Regions from separate parts of the Microbacterium sp. NPDC058062 genome, predicted to be linked through region 2. Evidence: predicted binding sites of a transcription regulator. Region 2 holds the regulator's gene; the other holds the start of a gene.

Region 1 (8,351 bases), on a different contig from region 2:
GCTCCGGTTCGGTGCGCAGCACCGCCATCGCCGGCTCCAGCATGAAGCGGTAGGCGGGAAGACCGATCGGCTGCCCGACGAGGCGCCGCAGTGTCGCCATGAGCGTCCGGTTGTCGCTCGCCTCGGGAGCCGCGAGGTTGACCGGACCGTCGATCTCGGACCGGTCGCGCACGAAACGCACCGCGCCGACGACGTCGTCGAGGTGGATCCAGCTGAAGCGCTGCCGCCCGCCCGACCGGTGCCACGAGGCTCCGCCGTTGCCTGTCGGATGCGCACCGATCCCTCGGTACCGACGGTGCGCCCACCACCAGCCGTCGTACTGCGGGCCGCCGAGACCGAGCCGCGCGAGGCGCAGGAGCATGTTCGTCGCCGGGCCGTCGCCGACGACGATGGCCATCCGCAGCGCGACGCGACGCGTCGCCGGCAGATCGCCCGCGAAGAACACGTCCTCCCAGTTCCGCGCGACGTCGGCGGAGAATCCCACCCCGAGCTCGCCTTCGGCCTCGGTCTGCGCCCGGTCCATCGCGTAGCGATAGATCGTGGCGGTGCTGGCGTTGAGCCACAGCGGAGGCGCGGTCGCAGCATCCGTCACCGCCTCGCGCAGCGTCGTGGTCGTCTCGACCCGCGATCGCAGGATCTCGTCACGGTTCGCGTCGGTGTAGCGGCAGTCCACCGACTTCCCCGCGAGGTTCACGAGCACGGCGGCACCATCGATGAGAGCACGGATACCGCGCCCGTCGTCCCACGTCGCGTCCGCGCCTGCCCGGCCGATGGTGCGCGCGTCGTAGCCGTCCTCGGCGAAGGCGCGCAGGAGCGCCTGCCCGACGAAGCCGGACGCCCCCGCCACCACCGCGACGGGTCGGCTCACCGGCCGGTTCCCGACGTGCCGCCGGTGCTCCACAGCGCCCACACGACGAGCAGCGGCTGCAGCAGCATCCGGACGAACCGCGCCCGATCGGTGCGCAGCAGGGGTGCCGGCCGGCGCGTCCGCCATTGATGGACATTGCCCGGGAAGACCGCCACGAAGAACGCCGCGACCGCCCATCCGGTGCGGCGCCGCTCGCCGGGGAGCGCCACGAGAGCACCGCCGAGCATCAGCTCGACGACACCCGACACGACGACGATCGTGTCCTTGTCGGTGCGGAACAGTCGCGTCGCCCAGTCGGGAACGACGATGCGGTAGCCGCGGCGCCCCCAGGTCAGGTGCGACGCGCCTGCGGCCACGAGCAGTGCCGCCAGCGCCCAGCGGGCGATGGTCCGGGTCACGCGACGGCGTCCGCGATCGCGTCGATGAACCGGAGGTGGTCGTCGACGGTTCCCGAGGCCGTGATGACGCGCAGCACGACCTCGTCGACGCTCGCGCGGTACGCGGCGATCCGGTCGCGCAGCTCCTCCGGACGGATCACGGTGTCCGCGGCGGCGACGCCCGACCGCGCGAAGTTCGCGGCATACGCCGGGTACCCGGCGTAGCGGGCGGTCTCGTCCTCGATGGCGCGGAGCGCCGCCGGATCGGCGGCGGCGCGCACGTAGAGCGCGACGTGCGTGGCCGGTGCGATCTCCCGCGCCTGCGCCGCCTGCGTGGCGGCGATCTGCGGGGTCAGCCAGCTGAGGAGGAGCCCGTCGGACTCTGCCGCGGCCGCGCGGCGCATCTTCGGTCCCAGAGCGCCGACCACGACGCGGGCGCGAGTGCGGGCGCGAAGGGCGGTGGCAGCATCCGTGACCCTCGCGACGGCTCCGGTGCGCAGCTGGCCCGAGCCGATGCCGAGCACGAGGCGATCGGCCGGAAGCGCCTCGGCGCTCGCGAGGATGCCGTCGGGCGTGCGACGGTCGATCGGAAGCACTCCCGTGGCGAGCACGAGCCGCTCGGTGGCACCCGCAGCGGCCGCGAGCACGGCGAGTGCGTCGTGTCCGGGGGTGTCGTTGACCCACAAGGCGTGCAGTCCCGCAGCCTCGGCGGCCGCCGCGACGCGCGCACCGACGTCCGCGCCGGCGGCGGCGGCGATACCGATCGACAGCGCCGCCGTCATGCGACGCTCGCGCCGACGAGGCGCGACACTTCGGCGGCAGACCGGTAGAACTCGGTGATGTCGCCGCGGGACGAGGGCAGGAGCACCACATCGTCTACCCCGGCGTCGAAGAAGCGCTGCGCGCCCGCGGCGACGTCTGCCGGCTCGCCCCACAGCGCGCGCTCGGCGGGATCGGGCTTGTCGCCCACGTCGGCGATCGCCCGGGCCTCGGCATCCGCGCCGAAGGCGGTGACGACGTAGGCCACCACGTCGTGGTCACCGGCGCGACCCGACGCAGCACGCGCCTCGCGGATGGCGGCCGTGGCGACGGCGTACTCCCCCGCGGTGTGCCCACTGTCCAGCACGGTCCCGTCGCCCACCTCGCCGCTCAGCCGCAGCGTCTTCGGCCCTTCAGCCGCCGCGTACACGAGGGGCGGCGCGACGGGCGGATAGTCCAGGCGCACGTCGCGGAGCGTGACATAGCGACCGTCGAGGCTGATCTGGTCACCGGCGAGCAGGCCGCGAAGCGCCGGCACGTACTCGCGCATCAGGGTCAGCGGCGAGGCGACGCGCGCCCCGACCTGCCCCATCCAGTCGAGCACGCCGTGGCCGACGCCGGGAAGCAGCCGGCCGGGGAACAGCCGCTCGACCGTGGCGATCTCCATCGCCGTCGCGGCGACGTTCCTCAGCGGCATGGGCGCGATCCCGATGCCGATGCGCAGCGCCTCGGTCCACGCGAGGGCCGCGCCCACCGTGGCGAACGCGGACTGCTTGAAGCAGTCCTCCCAGATCCACAGCTCGGGCAGTCCCGCAGACTCCGACGCCAGCACGGCGTCGCGGAACTCGTCGGGGGTGTGGGTGTACGGATTGAAGATCGCGCCGATGCGGGTCATGAACCCACTCTGGCAGGGCGCGCCGACACACGCGAAGAGCGCCGGCCCTCCGCGGGCTCGGCGCTCTCCCGCTCACCTGTCGCGAAACGCCGGGAGCCGGCAGATCGCGACAGGTGAGCGGGTCGATGCTCGGATCAGGCGGCCACCGCGAAGGGTGAACCGGCGACCACGGAGAGTGCTTCGGCCGAGGCATCCACCGTCACCGTCCCGCCGTCCACGAGCGCGCCCGTGACGAACAGGTCGGCGATGCGGTCGTCCACCTCGCGCTGGATGAGGCGGCGCAGCGGCCGTGCGCCGTACTCGGGCTCGTAGCCGTTGTCGGCGAGCCAGGCCACCGCGGAGTCGGTCACGACCAGCTCCACCTCGCGCTTGGCCAGGCGCGCATCGGATGCCCCGAGCAGCAGTCGCACGATGCTCTGCAGCTGCGGCTTCTCGAGCTTGCGGAACAGCACGATCTCGTCGATGCGGTTGAGGAACTCAGGGCGCATCGCCTCGCGCAGCTTGCCGAAGACCCGGTCGCGCAGATCCTTCTCGGACCCGAAGCCGGTCGTCCCTCCCCCGTCGGCGAGGAAGCCGATCGCACCGCCGCGCGACGCGAGGAACTCCGAGCCGAGGTTCGAGGTCATGACGACCACCGTGTTGCGGAAGTCGACCGTGCGACCCTGGCCGTCGGTGAGGCGCCCGTCATCGAGCACCTGCAGCAGCAGGTTGAACACGTCGGGGTGCGCCTTCTCGATCTCGTCGAACAGCACGATCGAGTACGGGTTGCGCCGCACGCGCTCGGTGAGCTGTCCGGCCTCGTCGTAGCCGACGTATCCGGGAGGGGCGCCGACGAGGCGCGACACGGTGTGCCGCTCGCCGAACTCGCTCATGTCGAAGCGGATGACCGCACCCTCGTCGTCGAACAGCGACGCCGCGAGCGCCTTCGCGAGCTCGGTCTTGCCCACGCCGGTCGGGCCGAGGAAGAGGAACGACCCCACCGGGCGACGGGCGTCGCCCATGCCGGTGCGGTTGCGGCGGACCGCCCTGGCGACGGCGGTCACGGCGTCGTCCTGGCCGATCACGCGGTCGTGCAGCTCGTCCTCGAGGGACGCCAGGCGCTCGCGCTCGGTCTCGGTCAGGCGGTTCACCGGGATGCCGGTGGCCCGGCTGATCACCGCGGCGATCTCCGGCTCGTCCACGATCGCCTCGGTACGCACGGCGGCGCCCGCGGCGGTGGCACGTTCGAGGCGATCCTGCACCTCGGCGATCTGGTCGCGGATCTGCGACGCCTCCTCGTAGTGCTCCGCCGACACCGCGGCGTTCTTGTCGGCCTCGAGGGTCGCGAGGCGCTCGATGAGCCCGCTCACGTCCACCTTCGACCCGAGACGCAGCCGCAGTCGCGCACCCGCCTGGTCGATGAGGTCGATCGCCTTGTCGGGCAGCACCCTCTCGGTCAGGTAGCGGTCGCTGAGCTCGACGGCGGCGCGGAGTGCCTCGTCCGTGTAGACGATGCCGTGGTGCTCCTCGTAGGCCGGCTTGAGTCCGCGCAGGATCAGCACCGCGTCCTCGACCGAGGGCTCGCCGACGCGCACCGGCTGGAACCGGCGCTCCAGAGCGGGGTCCTTCTCGATCACGCGGTACTCCTTGAGAGTCGTCGCGCCCACGAGGTGCAGCTCGCCACGCGCGAGGCGCGGCTTGAGGATGTTGCCCGCGTCCATCCCGCCGTCGCCGGCGCCGCCCGCTCCCACCACCGTGTGCACCTCGTCGATGAAGACGATCAGCTCGCCCTTGTGGGCGGCGATCTCGTCCATCGTCTTGGTGAGGCGCTCCTCGAAGTCGCCGCGGTAGCGGGTGCCCGCGAGCATGGCGGGCAGGTCGAGCGCGATCACGCGCTTGCCGAGCAGCTGCTCGGGCACGGAGCCGTCGACGATCGCCTGAGCGAGTCCCTCGACGATCGCGGTCTTGCCGACGCCGGCCTCGCCGACCAGCACCGGGTTGTTCTTGGTGCGGCGGCTGAGGATCTCGATCGTCTGCTCGATCTCGTCGGCGCGCCCGATCACCGGGTCGAGTTCGCCGGCGATGGCGCGCGCCGTCAGGTCGGTGCCGTACGTGTCGAGCATGGGGGTGTCGGATGCTGCGCCCTCGGGCCGCACCTCCGCCTGGGCGCTCTCGCCCGGCGTCACGGTCTCGCGCGCACCCTGCATGAGCGCCTCGGCCGTCACGCCGGCACGGGCCAGCACCTGGCCGGCGGGCGTGTCCTGCGCGAGCACGAGGGCGAAGAACAGGTGCTCGGGGTCGACGTAGGTCGATCCCGACGAGCGGGCGACCTGGAACGCGTGGAACAGCGCCCGCTGCACGGACGAGGTCACGACGGCCCCGTCGACGTCGGCCGCAGCGGTTGCGGCGGGAAGGCGCTCCTCGGTGGCGCGTGCGATCGCGTCGGCGTCGGCGCCGATGCGCTGCACGGCGTCGCGCGCCGGGGCCTCGGCCACGAGGATGCGCAGGACGTGCAGGGCGTCGAGCTCGTGCTGGCCGCGCTCGAGCGCGTACTTGCCGGCGCGCTGGAGCAGCTCCTGGGTACGGGCGCCGAGGTAGCGGCTCAGGTCGATCGAGCGCTCGGCGCGGGCGCGCTCGCCCGCGAGGTAGCGCGACAGGAACTCGTCGAACGAGCTCGCGTCGTCGCCGGCCTGGGGGGTGAAGTCTTCTGGCATTCCATCTCTCCTGAAACTTGAGTGGAGGAGTATCAAGTTTTGAACTTGACACAGGCATTGTCAAGTTCAACCGCACCCATCCGCAGGTATTCCCCAGCGGCGGATGTTGGACCCCCGGCGTAACGTCTCCTCCACGGGGACCTGTTTCAGTGATGAGAGGGAACACGATGGACTGGAAGATCGAGCTCATCTTCGTGCCGGTGACGGACGTCGATCGCGCGAAGGAGTTCTACGAGAGGATCGGCTGGAACATCGACCACGATCAGACGCCCATGGAAGGCCTCCGCTTCGTGCAGGCGACGCCACCCGGCTCCGCCTGCTCGATCGCCTTCGGCACCGGTCTCGGCAACGCCCTCGAGCCCGGTCAGCAGAACACGGTTCAGATCGTCGTGCCGGACGCCGACGAGGCGCTCGCCCACCTGCGGGCGAACGGCGTCGAGGGGCGCGGTGTCGACGAGCAGGACTGGGGCCGGTTCGTCCAGTTCGACGACCCCGACGGCAACACCTGGACGCTGCAGCAGCTGCCCGCCTGGCGCTGAGGCGCGGCGTCCATCACCCGATCCACGACGCGATGCGGCCGCCCCACTCCCGAGGGAGTGAGGCGGCCGGAGTCGGGCGTGGTCAGTCGCGGCCTCCGGGCGGGCCCAGGATGAGGAGCACGACGAACAGCAGCACGACCGCGAGAGCGATCAGGGCGCCGAGCACCCAGGGGCGCCGCAGGAACCACCGCATGAGCCGGTCGTACCAGGTGGCGTCGCGCGGGTCGTCCGTGGCCTCGAGACGCCAGGCGCCCGCAAGACGACCACTGCGCTGGAGCCACAGCTCCGCCGGGATCGTGGCGTAGGGGATGACGGCGCTCACGAGCGCGAGCACAGTGGGCCCGACGCGCCAGCGGTTGTTGAGGGCGACGAGGATGACGGTCGCGCCGTACGACAGGAAGACGAAGCCGTGGATCCCGCCGCCGATCGTGACGCCGAGCGCCCAGTCGGTGGTGGCGCGGAGGATGAGACCGGTGATCAGAAGCGTCCACGAGATCGCCTCGAGAATCGCGAGCGCACGGAACAGGGTGTGGGGGTTGCGGAACACACCTTCAGCCTAACTGAAAGTGCTTCAGGCTTTCTGAAGGTTGGCCGTACGCGGGGCGGCTCGTTCTACTCGGGAGCGAGCCCGAACGGCTGTTCGTGCAGCCCCTCGAGCGCCGTGGCGAGCGCCGGCGCCCCCGCGGCGAGTCCGGCGTCGAGAGCCGCCAGCCGCTGTTCGGCGGCCTGCAGCACCTCGCTGCCCCGGTCTGTCACGCGCAGATCGGATGCCGCGCCCGCATGCTTCGTCGCATCCGCGACGAGCCCGTCGGCGACAAGGGTCTGCACGGCGGTGTGCGCCGACTGCACGGTGATCTGCGAGCGCCGCGCGAGCTCGCTGAACGAGATGCCCGGCGTCGCCTCGATGTGGGCGAGCAGTCCGTACTTCCGCGTGGTGAGCCCGAGATCGCGCAGCTGCGCGCCGAGGTGCGCGTCCCACACGGCGGCCACGGTCAGCAGCGAGATGACGGGACTGAACGCACGGTCTGGCACCGTTGAATGCTAGTCCCGCTGCCGCGGGACGGCACGCATTCGCCCGCAGTTCCCGGAACCGGGCGCGGCCCGTCCGGCTACCGTGGGACGGTGACCTTCTCGCTCGACGACCTGCGCCGGTGGCCCGACGTGGAGGCTCCCGACCTCGTGGCGACGGATGCTGCGGACCGGCTGCTCCTCGACGAGTCCGCCGCCGCCCGAACCGGCGACGGCGACGGCGACGGCGACGGCGGGATCGTGGTGATCGGCGACGGCTACGGTGCGCTCACGCTCGGCGCAGCCGCGGACGGCGGTCGCGGCATCCGTGTTCATCAGGACCCACTCACGGGCGAGCGCGCCCTCGCCGCCAACGCCGAGCGCTTCGGGCTCGGAGACGCGTTCGTGTCGCTGCCCCTCTCGCCCGAGCTGGTGCGCGACGCGCGCGTCGTGCTGCTGCGGCTGCCGCGCTCACTCGACGCGCTTCGCGACATCGCCGGGCTGATCGCCGCGCACGCGGCACCCGACGTCGTCGTCTTCGCCGGCGGTCGGGTGAAGCACATGACGCTCGCCATGAACGACGTGCTGCGCGAGAGCTTCACCCGCCTCGACGTCACGCATGCCCGCCAGAAGTCGCGCGTGCTCGTCGCGCGCGAACCTCATGGCGGCCGCGACCCGGTGCCGGTTCGCGCGACGCACGACGGGATCATCGTGTGCGCTTTCGGAGGCGCCTTCGCGGGCGCGTCGATCGACATCGGCACGAGGTTCCTGCTGGAGCACCTGCCCCCGCTCCCCGACGGGGCGGCCATCGACCTCGCCTGCGGAACCGGCGTGGTCGCGACGGCGCTGGCGCTGCGGCATCCATCCCTCGACGTCCTCGCGTGCGACCAGTCGGCGGCCGCGGTCGCCTCCGCGCGGGCGACCGCGGAGGCGAACGCCGTCGCCGACCGCGTCGAGGTGGTCCGCGACGACATGCTGGGGGCGCAGCCGGACGCGAGCGCGAGCTTCATCGCGCTGAACCCGCCGTTCCACTCGGGTTCCGCGGTGCACGAAGGGATCGCGCCGCGGATGTTCGCCGAGGCCGCCCGCGTGCTGCGGCCGGGCGGTCAGCTCTGGGCGGTGTGGAACTCGGGACTGCGCTACCGTCCCGCCCTCGAGCGGGCGGTCGGCCCGACCCGGCAGGTCGCGCGCAACAGCAAGTTCACGGTGACG
Region 2 (8,351 bases):
GCCCTGTCCGGCGGCATCGGGCCCGGCGATCTCCCCGAGGGCGCGACGTTCACCGTCAACTACCGCGCCGTGGACCCGGACGACAACGTCACGGTCGGCTCGCTCGAGGTCCCCGCCGACGGCACTCCGGTCCCCGCCGGCGAACGGTTCCCCGAGGGCACGGAGATCACCTTCGAGGAGATCACGCCCCAGACCGTCCCCGGCTGGGAGTGGGGCGACGTCGAGATCGACCCGAACCCGCTGATCGTCGGCACCGGCACCGCCCAGGTGGTCGTCACGAACACGGCGACCCGGTTGACGGGCACCTTCAGTGTCTCGAAGTCGATCGACGATGCGTCGGGCGAACCGCCTGTGCTCGAGGGGACGGTCCCCGTCACGTGGATCGCCCGCTACGGCGGCGAGCAGATCGGCACCGGCACGATGAACGTGTCCTTCACCGGCACGCCTGCCGTCCCCGTCGACGGGAACGGCGCCCCGATCGCCTTCCCGGTGGGCACGCGCATCATCCTCACCGAGAACCTCGACGGCATCGATCCGCCGCCGGGGTACGACTGGAGCGGGATCGGGTGGAACCCCGGGCGAACGTTCGTGATCACCGATGCCGACACGACCGTGGCCGTCGAGCTGACGAACTTCGTCACCCCGACCGACGACGGCCGTACGATCACGATCGTGAAGTCCGCGACCGGCCCGGCCGCTGACCCGCGGTTCGGCTACGAGGTCACCTACAACACGAACCCCGCCCCCGAGCGGGCGACCCTTCCCCTGCCGGTGGGTGTGCCCCAGCTGATCGAGGACCTCGAGACGGGCACCGAGACGCTGGAGCTCGCCGAGCTCCCGCCGACGTTCGAGGGCGACACCGTGGCGAACGTCGACGACTGGGTGCCGCCCGTCTTCCACGTCACGATCGACGGCGTGACGACTCCGTACCAGCCGGACGGGTTCGGCGACATCGTGGACATCCCGCTGCCGCCCGACTCGGAAGCCGACATCGAGATCGAGGTGACGAACGCGCTCAAGGAGGGCACCTTCACGATCTCGAAGGAGTTCGACGGCGTCCCGCCCGACCAGGTGCCCCCGGGCCTCGAGTTCACCGTCGCCTGGACCGCGTACTTCCCGACGACCGAGCCCGAGGACGTGATCCAGCAGGGCGTGCTGCGGGTCCCCGGAAACGGTGCGCCGGTCGGCCCCGTCGACGACGCGGGCGAGCCGCTGCTGTTCCCCTACGGCACCGTCGTGACGTATGAGGAGCAGGCGGCGCCGACGATCCAGCACGTCTCCTGGCTCGGCGCCGCGTTCGACCTCGAACAGCTCACGATCGGCGTCGACGACCAGGCCGTGGTGCACGCGACGCTCACCAACGACGCGTCGCTGATCGAGGGAACGTTCCTCGTGCAGAAGAGCATGGACGGCCTCGACCCGGACGACCTCCTCGTCGACTCGTTCACGATCGACTACGTGGCGCACCTGCCGAGCCGCGACGTGCTGGTGGGCCGGTTCGAGCTTCCTGCCGACGGGACGCCGGCGGGTCCGGTCGACGGCGAAGGCAACCCGATCTTCTTCCCCATCGGCACGATCGTCAACGTCCTCGAGGAGGAGCCTGACCCGTCCGCGCTGCCAGAGGGCTACGAGTGGGGCGAGACGACGTGGAGCCCGGCGAGCTTCGTCGAGATCGGCCCCGGCGAGACGCCGCCGGTGCTCGAAGTCACCAACTCGGTGGTCGCGATGACCCGCTGGGCGGTGACGAAGGTCGTCGCCGGCAACGGCGGATCGTCGGTCCCGGCGGGCACCACGTTCCCTGCCGATTGGTGGCTCAACGGCGTCGCGCAGCCCCGCATCGAGCTGGAGCCGAACGTCACGATCACGTCGCCGTACTTCCCGGTCGGCACGATCATCGAGGCCCGGGAAGCCGACCTGCCGTCGATCCCCGGAGTGGACTGGGGAACGCCGACATGGACGGTCGCCGGTGAGACGCTCATCCCCGACGAGGACGGGAAGGTCACGCTGCCGATGTCGGAGGTGCGCACGCCGCAGACGGCGGAGCTCACGCTGACCAACACGGCGAGCACACGTCCGCTTCCGGCCACGGGCGGCGGCGGGCTCTCTCCCCTCGTCCCGCTCGGAGCCGTCGGCCTGATCGCGGTGGGGCTCCTGCTGGCCATGAGACGGGCGCGACGCGCCTGACGCACGACCCCGGGCGCACACGAAGAGGGAGGGGACGGCATCCGTCCCCTCCCTCTTGGTGAATCAGTCCGCCGGGGTCTCGTCCGGGGGTTCGCTCTGCTGCGCGAGCGCCGTGCGCGGACGCCACACCACGACCTCGGTCGCGCGGCGCACACGCGTGCCGTGACGCAGCGTCACGACCGCGCCGGTGGATCCGGCGGCGAAGACACGGGCACCCGGCCGCTTCTCGAGTTCGGCGCGCATGCGGTCCTCGAGGTCGCGGACGCGGCCGTGCAGCTCCTGTACGCGATTCTCGAGCTCGAGGATGCGCACGATCGCGGGAAGGCCGATGCCGTCCGACGACATGCGGGCCACCTCGCGCAGCTGCTCCACGTGGCGCAGCGAGTAGCGCCGTGACCCGCCCTGTGTGCGGGCGGGCACGACCAGCCCGAGCCGGTCGTACTGACGCAGCGTCTGCGGGTGCATGCCCGACAGCTCGGCGGCGACGGCGATCGCGAAGATCGGGGCATCCTCGTCGATGTCGTCCTCGGTCATCCTTCTCTCACCATCCTCCGGATGCGGGTCGCCGGGCGACCCGCATCATCGTCTAGCCCTGCGCCTTGGCCATGAGGTCGGCGCGCGGGTTCTCCTTCGACTCGAGGCTCTGGAAGCGCTCGAGCGCTTCGCGGGCGGCCTCGTCGAGGTGGGACGGCACAGCCACCTGCACCTCGGCGAGGAGGTCGCCGGTGCCCTTGGCGGTCTCGACGCCGCGGCCCTTGACCCGCAGCACGCGGCCGGACGGCGTGCCCGGGGCGACACGCAGCCGCACCGGATCGCCGCCGAGGGTCGGCACCTCGATCGTGGCGCCGAGCGCGGCCTCGGTGAACGTGACCGGCACGGTGACGCGCAGGTTGAGCCCGTCGCGCGTGAACACCGGGTGCGGGCGCACAGTCACCTGCACGACGATGTCGCCGTTCTCACCGCCGTCGGGCGAGTGACGTCCGCGGCCGCGCAGCCGGATCTTCTGCCCATCCGAGACGCCTGCGGGGATCTTCACCTTGAACGGCTTGCCGTCCTCGCCTGCCAGCGTGATGGTCTCGCCCCTGGTCGCCGTGACGAAGTCGATCGTCGTGCGCGCCGTGACGTCGGCGCCGCGCGTCGGGCCGCCGAAGCCGCGATAGCCGCCGCTCGTCTGCCCGAACCGCCCGGAGCCGAAGCCGGTGCCGCCCTGCTGCTGGTTGAACATCGCGAAGATGTCGTCGAAGTCCTCGGCGCTCTGGTAGCGCGCGCCGCGGCCCTGGTTGAACATCGAGAAGACGTCCTCGAAGCCGCCGGCGCCGCCCGGGCCGCCCGACGTGAATCGAGCGCCCGAGCCCATCGCGCGGATCTGGTCGTACTCCTTGCGCTGCTCCGCGTCGGAGAGCACCGAGTACGCCTCGCTGACCTCCTTGAACTTCGCCTCGGCGGCCGCGTCACCCTGGTTGGAGTCGGGGTGGTACTTCCGCGCGAGCTTGCGATACGTCTTCTTGAGGTCCGCCTCGCTGACGTCCTTCGAGACGCCGAGCACCGAGTAGAAGTCCTTGTCGAACCAGTCCTGACTGGCCATGGAGCCTCCTTGGGGTTACTCGGCGGGAACCGCGACGACGACCTTCGCCGGACGCAGCTCCACCGAGCCGAGGCGGTAGCCGATCTCGACGACCTCGACGATCGTGGTCTCGGTCGCGCCGGGCGTCGGCACCTGGAAGATCGCCTCGTGCTGCTGCGGGTCGAACGCCTCGCCGGCCGCGCCGTACGTGGTGAGCCCGATGCGCTCGGCGACGCCGCGGAGCTTGTCGGCGATCGCCGCGAAGGCGGATCCCTGCTCCAGGTCGCCGTGCTTCTCAGCGCGGTCGAGGTCGTCGAGCACCGGGAGGATGCCCTTCGCGACCGCGCCCTGGGCGCGCTCGATCTCGACCTCGCGCTGCTCCTCGGTGCGGCGGCGGTAGTTGGCGTACTCGGCCTGCAGGCGCTTGAGGTCGTTCAGCAGCTGCGACTCGAGGTCGGCGAGCACGGCGTCCTCGGCCGCGGCGTCGGCGTTCTGCGCGGCGCCGAGGATGTCGTCGACCGTGAGCTCGTCCTGCCCGTCCTGCGGCGCGGGGCCGGAGGCGTTCGCCTCCGACCCCACACCTTCAGGCCGAACCTCGTCGCCGTCGCCCGGTTCTTCGACCGGTTCCGGGTTGTGGTTCTTGTTCGCCATGGTTACTTCTTCTCGTCCTCTTCGTCCACGACCTCGGCGTCGACGACGTCCTCATCGGAGTCGGTCGAGGCCTGGCCGTCGCCGGCGTCGCCGGGGGCGGCGTCCGGAGCGGACTGCGAAGCCTGGCTCGAGGCGTAGATGGCCTCGCCGAGCTTGCCCTGGCTCTGGTTCAGCTTGTCGAACGCGGCCTTCACGGCCTCGTCGTCCTCGCCCGCGAGCGCGGTCTTGAGAGCGTCGACGTCGCCCTGCACCTCGGTCTTCACCTCGGCGGGGAGCTTGTCCTCGTTCTCCTTAATGAGCTTCTCGATCGAGTATGAGAGGGTCTCGGCCTGGTTGCGCACCTCGGCGGCCTCGCGACGCTTCTTGTCGTCGGCGGCGTGCTCCTCGGCCTCGCGCACCATGCGCTCGATGTCGTCCTTCGGCAGCGACGAGCCACCGGTGATCGTCATCGACTGCTCCTTGCCGGTGCCCTTGTCCTTCGCGGACACGTGCACGATGCCGTTCGCGTCGATGTCGAAGGTGACCTCGATCTGCGGGATGCCGCGCGGAGCCGGCGCGATGCCGGTCAGCTCGAACGTGCCCAGCGGCTTGTTGTCGCGGGTGAACTCGCGCTCGCCCTGGAAGACCTGGATCGCGACGGACGGCTGGTTGTCGTCGGCCGTCGTGAAGGTCTCCGACCGCTTGGTCGGGATGGCGGTGTTGCGCTCGATGAGCTTCGTCATGATGCCGCCCTTGGTCTCGATGCCGAGGCTCAGGGGGGTCACGTCGATGAGCAGGACGTCCTTGCGCTCGCCCTTGAGGACACCGGCCTGGAGGGCGGCGCCGACGGCGACCACCTCGTCCGGGTTCACGCCCTTGTTGGGCTCCTTGCCGGCTTCCTTCATCACGAGCTCCGACACCGCGGGCATGCGGGTCGAGCCGCCGACGAGCACGACGTGGTCGATGTCGCCGACCTTGATGCCGGCCTCGCGGATGACGTCCTCGAAGGGCTTCTTGGTGCGGTCGAGGAGGTCCTTGGTGAGGTCCTCGAACTTGGCGCGCGTGATGGTCTCGCTCAGCGACACGGGGCCCGAGTCGGTCAGCGACAGGTACGGCAGGTTGACGCTCGTCGAGGTGGACGACGAGAGCTCCTTCTTCGCCTGCTCGGCAGCCTCCTTGAGGCGCTGCAGCGCGATCTTGTCGCCCGAGACGTCGACACCGGTGGTGTCCTTGAACTGCTTGATCAGGTAGTCGACGAGACGCTGGTCCCAGTCGTCGCCGCCGAGGCGGTTGTCACCGGCGGTCGCACGCACCTGGATGGTCGAGAAGTCGTCGTCCTTGCCCACCTCGAGCAGCGAGACGTCGAACGTTCCGCCACCGAGGTCGAAGACGAGGATGAGCTCGTCCTCCTTGCCCTTGTCGAGGCCGTAGGCCAGGGCGGCCGCGGTGGGCTCGTTGATGATGCGCAGGACGTTGAGGCCCGAGATCTCGCCGGCCTCCTTGGTGGCCTGGCGCTCGGCGTCGTTGAAGTACGCGGGGACGGTGATGACGGCGTCGGTGACGGTGTCACCGAGGTACTGCTCGGCATCGCGCTTCAGCTTCTGGAGGATGCGCGCGGAGATCTCCTGCGGTGTCCAGCGCTTGCCGTCGACGTCGAAGCCCCAGTCGGTGCCCATGTGACGCTTGACCGACGAGACGGTGCGGTCGACGTTGGTGACGGCCTGGCGCTTGGCGGTCTCGCCGACGAGCACCTCGCCGTCCTTCGTGTACGCGACGACCGACGGGGTCGTGCGGAAGCCCTCGGCGTTCGCGATGACCTTGGGCTCGCCGCCCTCGAGGACGCTCACGACCGAGTTGGTCGTACCGAGGTCGATTCCAACAGCACGTGCCATGTGTATCTCTCCTTCATAAGGGCGCAGACGGATGCTGCCACCCGAGGTTTACGGGGAAGTCTTCTCGCGGCCCACCATGAGGTTGAGTCGCGATGGCTCAACCATACGCCCGGGTCGCAGCATCCGTCAAATCAAAGTTGATACGAGACGGCTCAACTTGGCCGAGGCCGTTGTCAGATCGAGTGCGCGAGGGTCTGCAGCCCGATCACGAGCAGGCCCAGGGCGAGAAGGATGCCGAGGGCGACGAGCTTCTGCGCCCATGACAGCCGCGCGCGGCGGACGGCCGCCCATCCGATCACGCCGAGCGTGGCGATGTAGACGATGCTCGAGACGCGAAGCGCGGTCTCGAGGTGCATCACGTCGAGCCACGCGAGCGCGATCAGGATGCCCGGCACGACGACGGTGCCGAGCGCTCCCCCGGCGATGCGCCCGAGCACCGCGAACTCCCCGCCGCTCGGGAACTCCTGGTGCACCGCGAGGTGCGACACGATGTCCGACACGAACCCGGCGGCCGTGATGCCGACGACGCCCAGCACGAGCGCGAAGAACGCGTGGTCGGGCTCGGCGTGATCGCTCGCCGACACCACGAGCACGATCGCCAGGCCCGTGAAGGTGGCGTAGACCCGCTCCTTGAAGTAGCGGACGAACGCCTCCTCCTGCCCGTCGAACTCCTCGAGTCGCCGCTGCTGCTTGCGCGAGCGGGGTCGCGCGCCGTCTCGTTCGTCGGTCATGTCGTCACCCTACGGGTGAGGGATGGATGCTGACGACCTAGGGCTCTCGCCCGCCGCTGGTCGTCAGCGCGCCGCGAGCACGTCGTCGAGCCAGTCGAGCGCACGGCGGTTGAGGAGCGACCGGTTCTGCATCGAGCAGGTGCCGAACTCGTTGTGGAAGGGATCGGTGAAGAGGGCGCCGTCCGGTGTGCTCATGCGTCCGACGCTAGGGGTACCGCGACTGCAATGTCACGCGCTCGAGAGCGCGGACGCATGTCAGGTGCTGCCGGCATCGGCGCCTCTCGCGGACGGCGCCCGTCGCTCTGGCCCGTTGCGCCGCTCTGGCGCACGAGGACTCAGGTCGCTGAAGCGACGGCTCAGCCGCCCAGCATCCCCTCCACCGCCTCGTTGGGCTTCGGGTCGGGCAGGCGCCGCATGCGGAAGCCGTTGAGCACGCCGAGCACCGCCGCGAGGATCGGGATGAGCAGGGCGACCTGGAGCGCGATGTGACGGGCCTCGTCGTTGATGCGGACCATCTCGTCCGAGACCTCCGGCGACTCGTCGGCGAGGAGCTCGGTCAGCCCCGTGTTCGACATGAGCTCCGCATCCTCTTCGAGCACCGTGGCGACCTGCGTCTGCTGCTCGCTGGTGAGCACCGTGCTCGAGTAGGCGAGCGAGGTGAACGACACCGCGAGGGTCGCCAGCATGATGGCACCCGCGAATGCGAGACCGAATGAGAGCCCGAACGATCCGGCTGCGGAGTTGACGCCGGCGGCCTCGCTGACGCGCTCGTCGGAGATCGGCGAGAGGGTGAAGTTGTTGAGTTGCGAGACGAGCAGGCCGAGACCGCATCCGGTGATGATGAGCGGAATCGTGAGCCACCACCCGGTGTCGGCCACGGGCACAAGCGGCACGATGGCGATGAGTCCGACCGCGGCGAGGGAGAAGCCGAGCAAGATGAGGTTCGCGGGGCGTCCCTTCGCGCGCCGGCCGGCCCAGAGGGCGACCACGAACATGCTGAGAGACAGCGGCGCGATCGAGAGGCCGGCCTGCAGCGCGTTGTACTCGAGCACCATCTGCAGGTAGAGCGGCAGCACGATCATGGTGCCGCCGAGGGCGATCTGCTGCAGCAGCTGCCCGCTCACACCGGTGCGGAACGGCTTCGACGCGAAGAGCGCGGGGTCGAGGAGGACCGGCTTGCCCTTCTTCTTGCGCGAATTGAGCCACCACGCCAGCCCGCCGAGCGCGACCGCGCCGAGGCCGATGATGATGCCGACGTACCCGCCGCCCTCCTGCCACACCAGGATGCCGAGCACGACGCCGCCCATGCCGATGACGGAGAGGGCCGCGCCCACGAGGTCGATCGAGCGG

The links. Region 2 encodes HspR, which represses chaperone genes until heat shock. Its sites were predicted from a motif close to AAGTTGAGTCNNNNNGACTCAACTT; they were not measured.
Region 1: the regulator HspR is predicted to act here: its motif matches at 5,607-5,631, upstream of ACFVSU_RS17210 (ATP-dependent Clp protease ATP-binding subunit).

Annotation. Positions count from the first base shown of each region.
Region 1 covers NZ_JBHVSC010000005.1:154,373-162,723, reverse strand. The annotation lists gene ACFVSU_RS17230 (epimerase) at 1-868, opposite strand, end outside; gene ACFVSU_RS17225 (hypothetical protein) at 865-1,266, opposite strand; gene ACFVSU_RS17220 (LLM class flavin-dependent oxidoreductase) at 1,263-2,027, opposite strand; gene ACFVSU_RS17215 (LLM class flavin-dependent oxidoreductase) at 2,024-2,899, opposite strand; gene ACFVSU_RS17210 (ATP-dependent Clp protease ATP-binding subunit) at 3,034-5,592, opposite strand; gene ACFVSU_RS17205 (VOC family protein) at 5,760-6,131, shown strand; gene ACFVSU_RS17200 (DUF3817 domain-containing protein) at 6,214-6,678, opposite strand; gene ACFVSU_RS17195 (MarR family winged helix-turn-helix transcriptional regulator) at 6,744-7,163, opposite strand; gene ACFVSU_RS17190 (class I SAM-dependent methyltransferase) at 7,254-8,351, shown strand, end outside.
Region 2 covers NZ_JBHVSC010000003.1:272,844-281,194, forward strand. The annotation lists gene ACFVSU_RS10460 (collagen-binding domain-containing protein) at 1-2,184, shown strand, start outside; gene ACFVSU_RS10465 (heat shock protein transcriptional repressor HspR) at 2,248-2,718, opposite strand; gene ACFVSU_RS10470 (DnaJ C-terminal domain-containing protein) at 2,771-3,769, opposite strand; gene ACFVSU_RS10475 (nucleotide exchange factor GrpE) at 3,785-4,399, opposite strand; gene dnaK (molecular chaperone DnaK) at 4,402-6,270, opposite strand; gene ACFVSU_RS10485 (hypothetical protein) at 6,444-7,001, opposite strand; gene ACFVSU_RS10490 (hypothetical protein) at 7,065-7,196, opposite strand; gene ACFVSU_RS10495 (MFS transporter) at 7,358-8,351, opposite strand, start outside.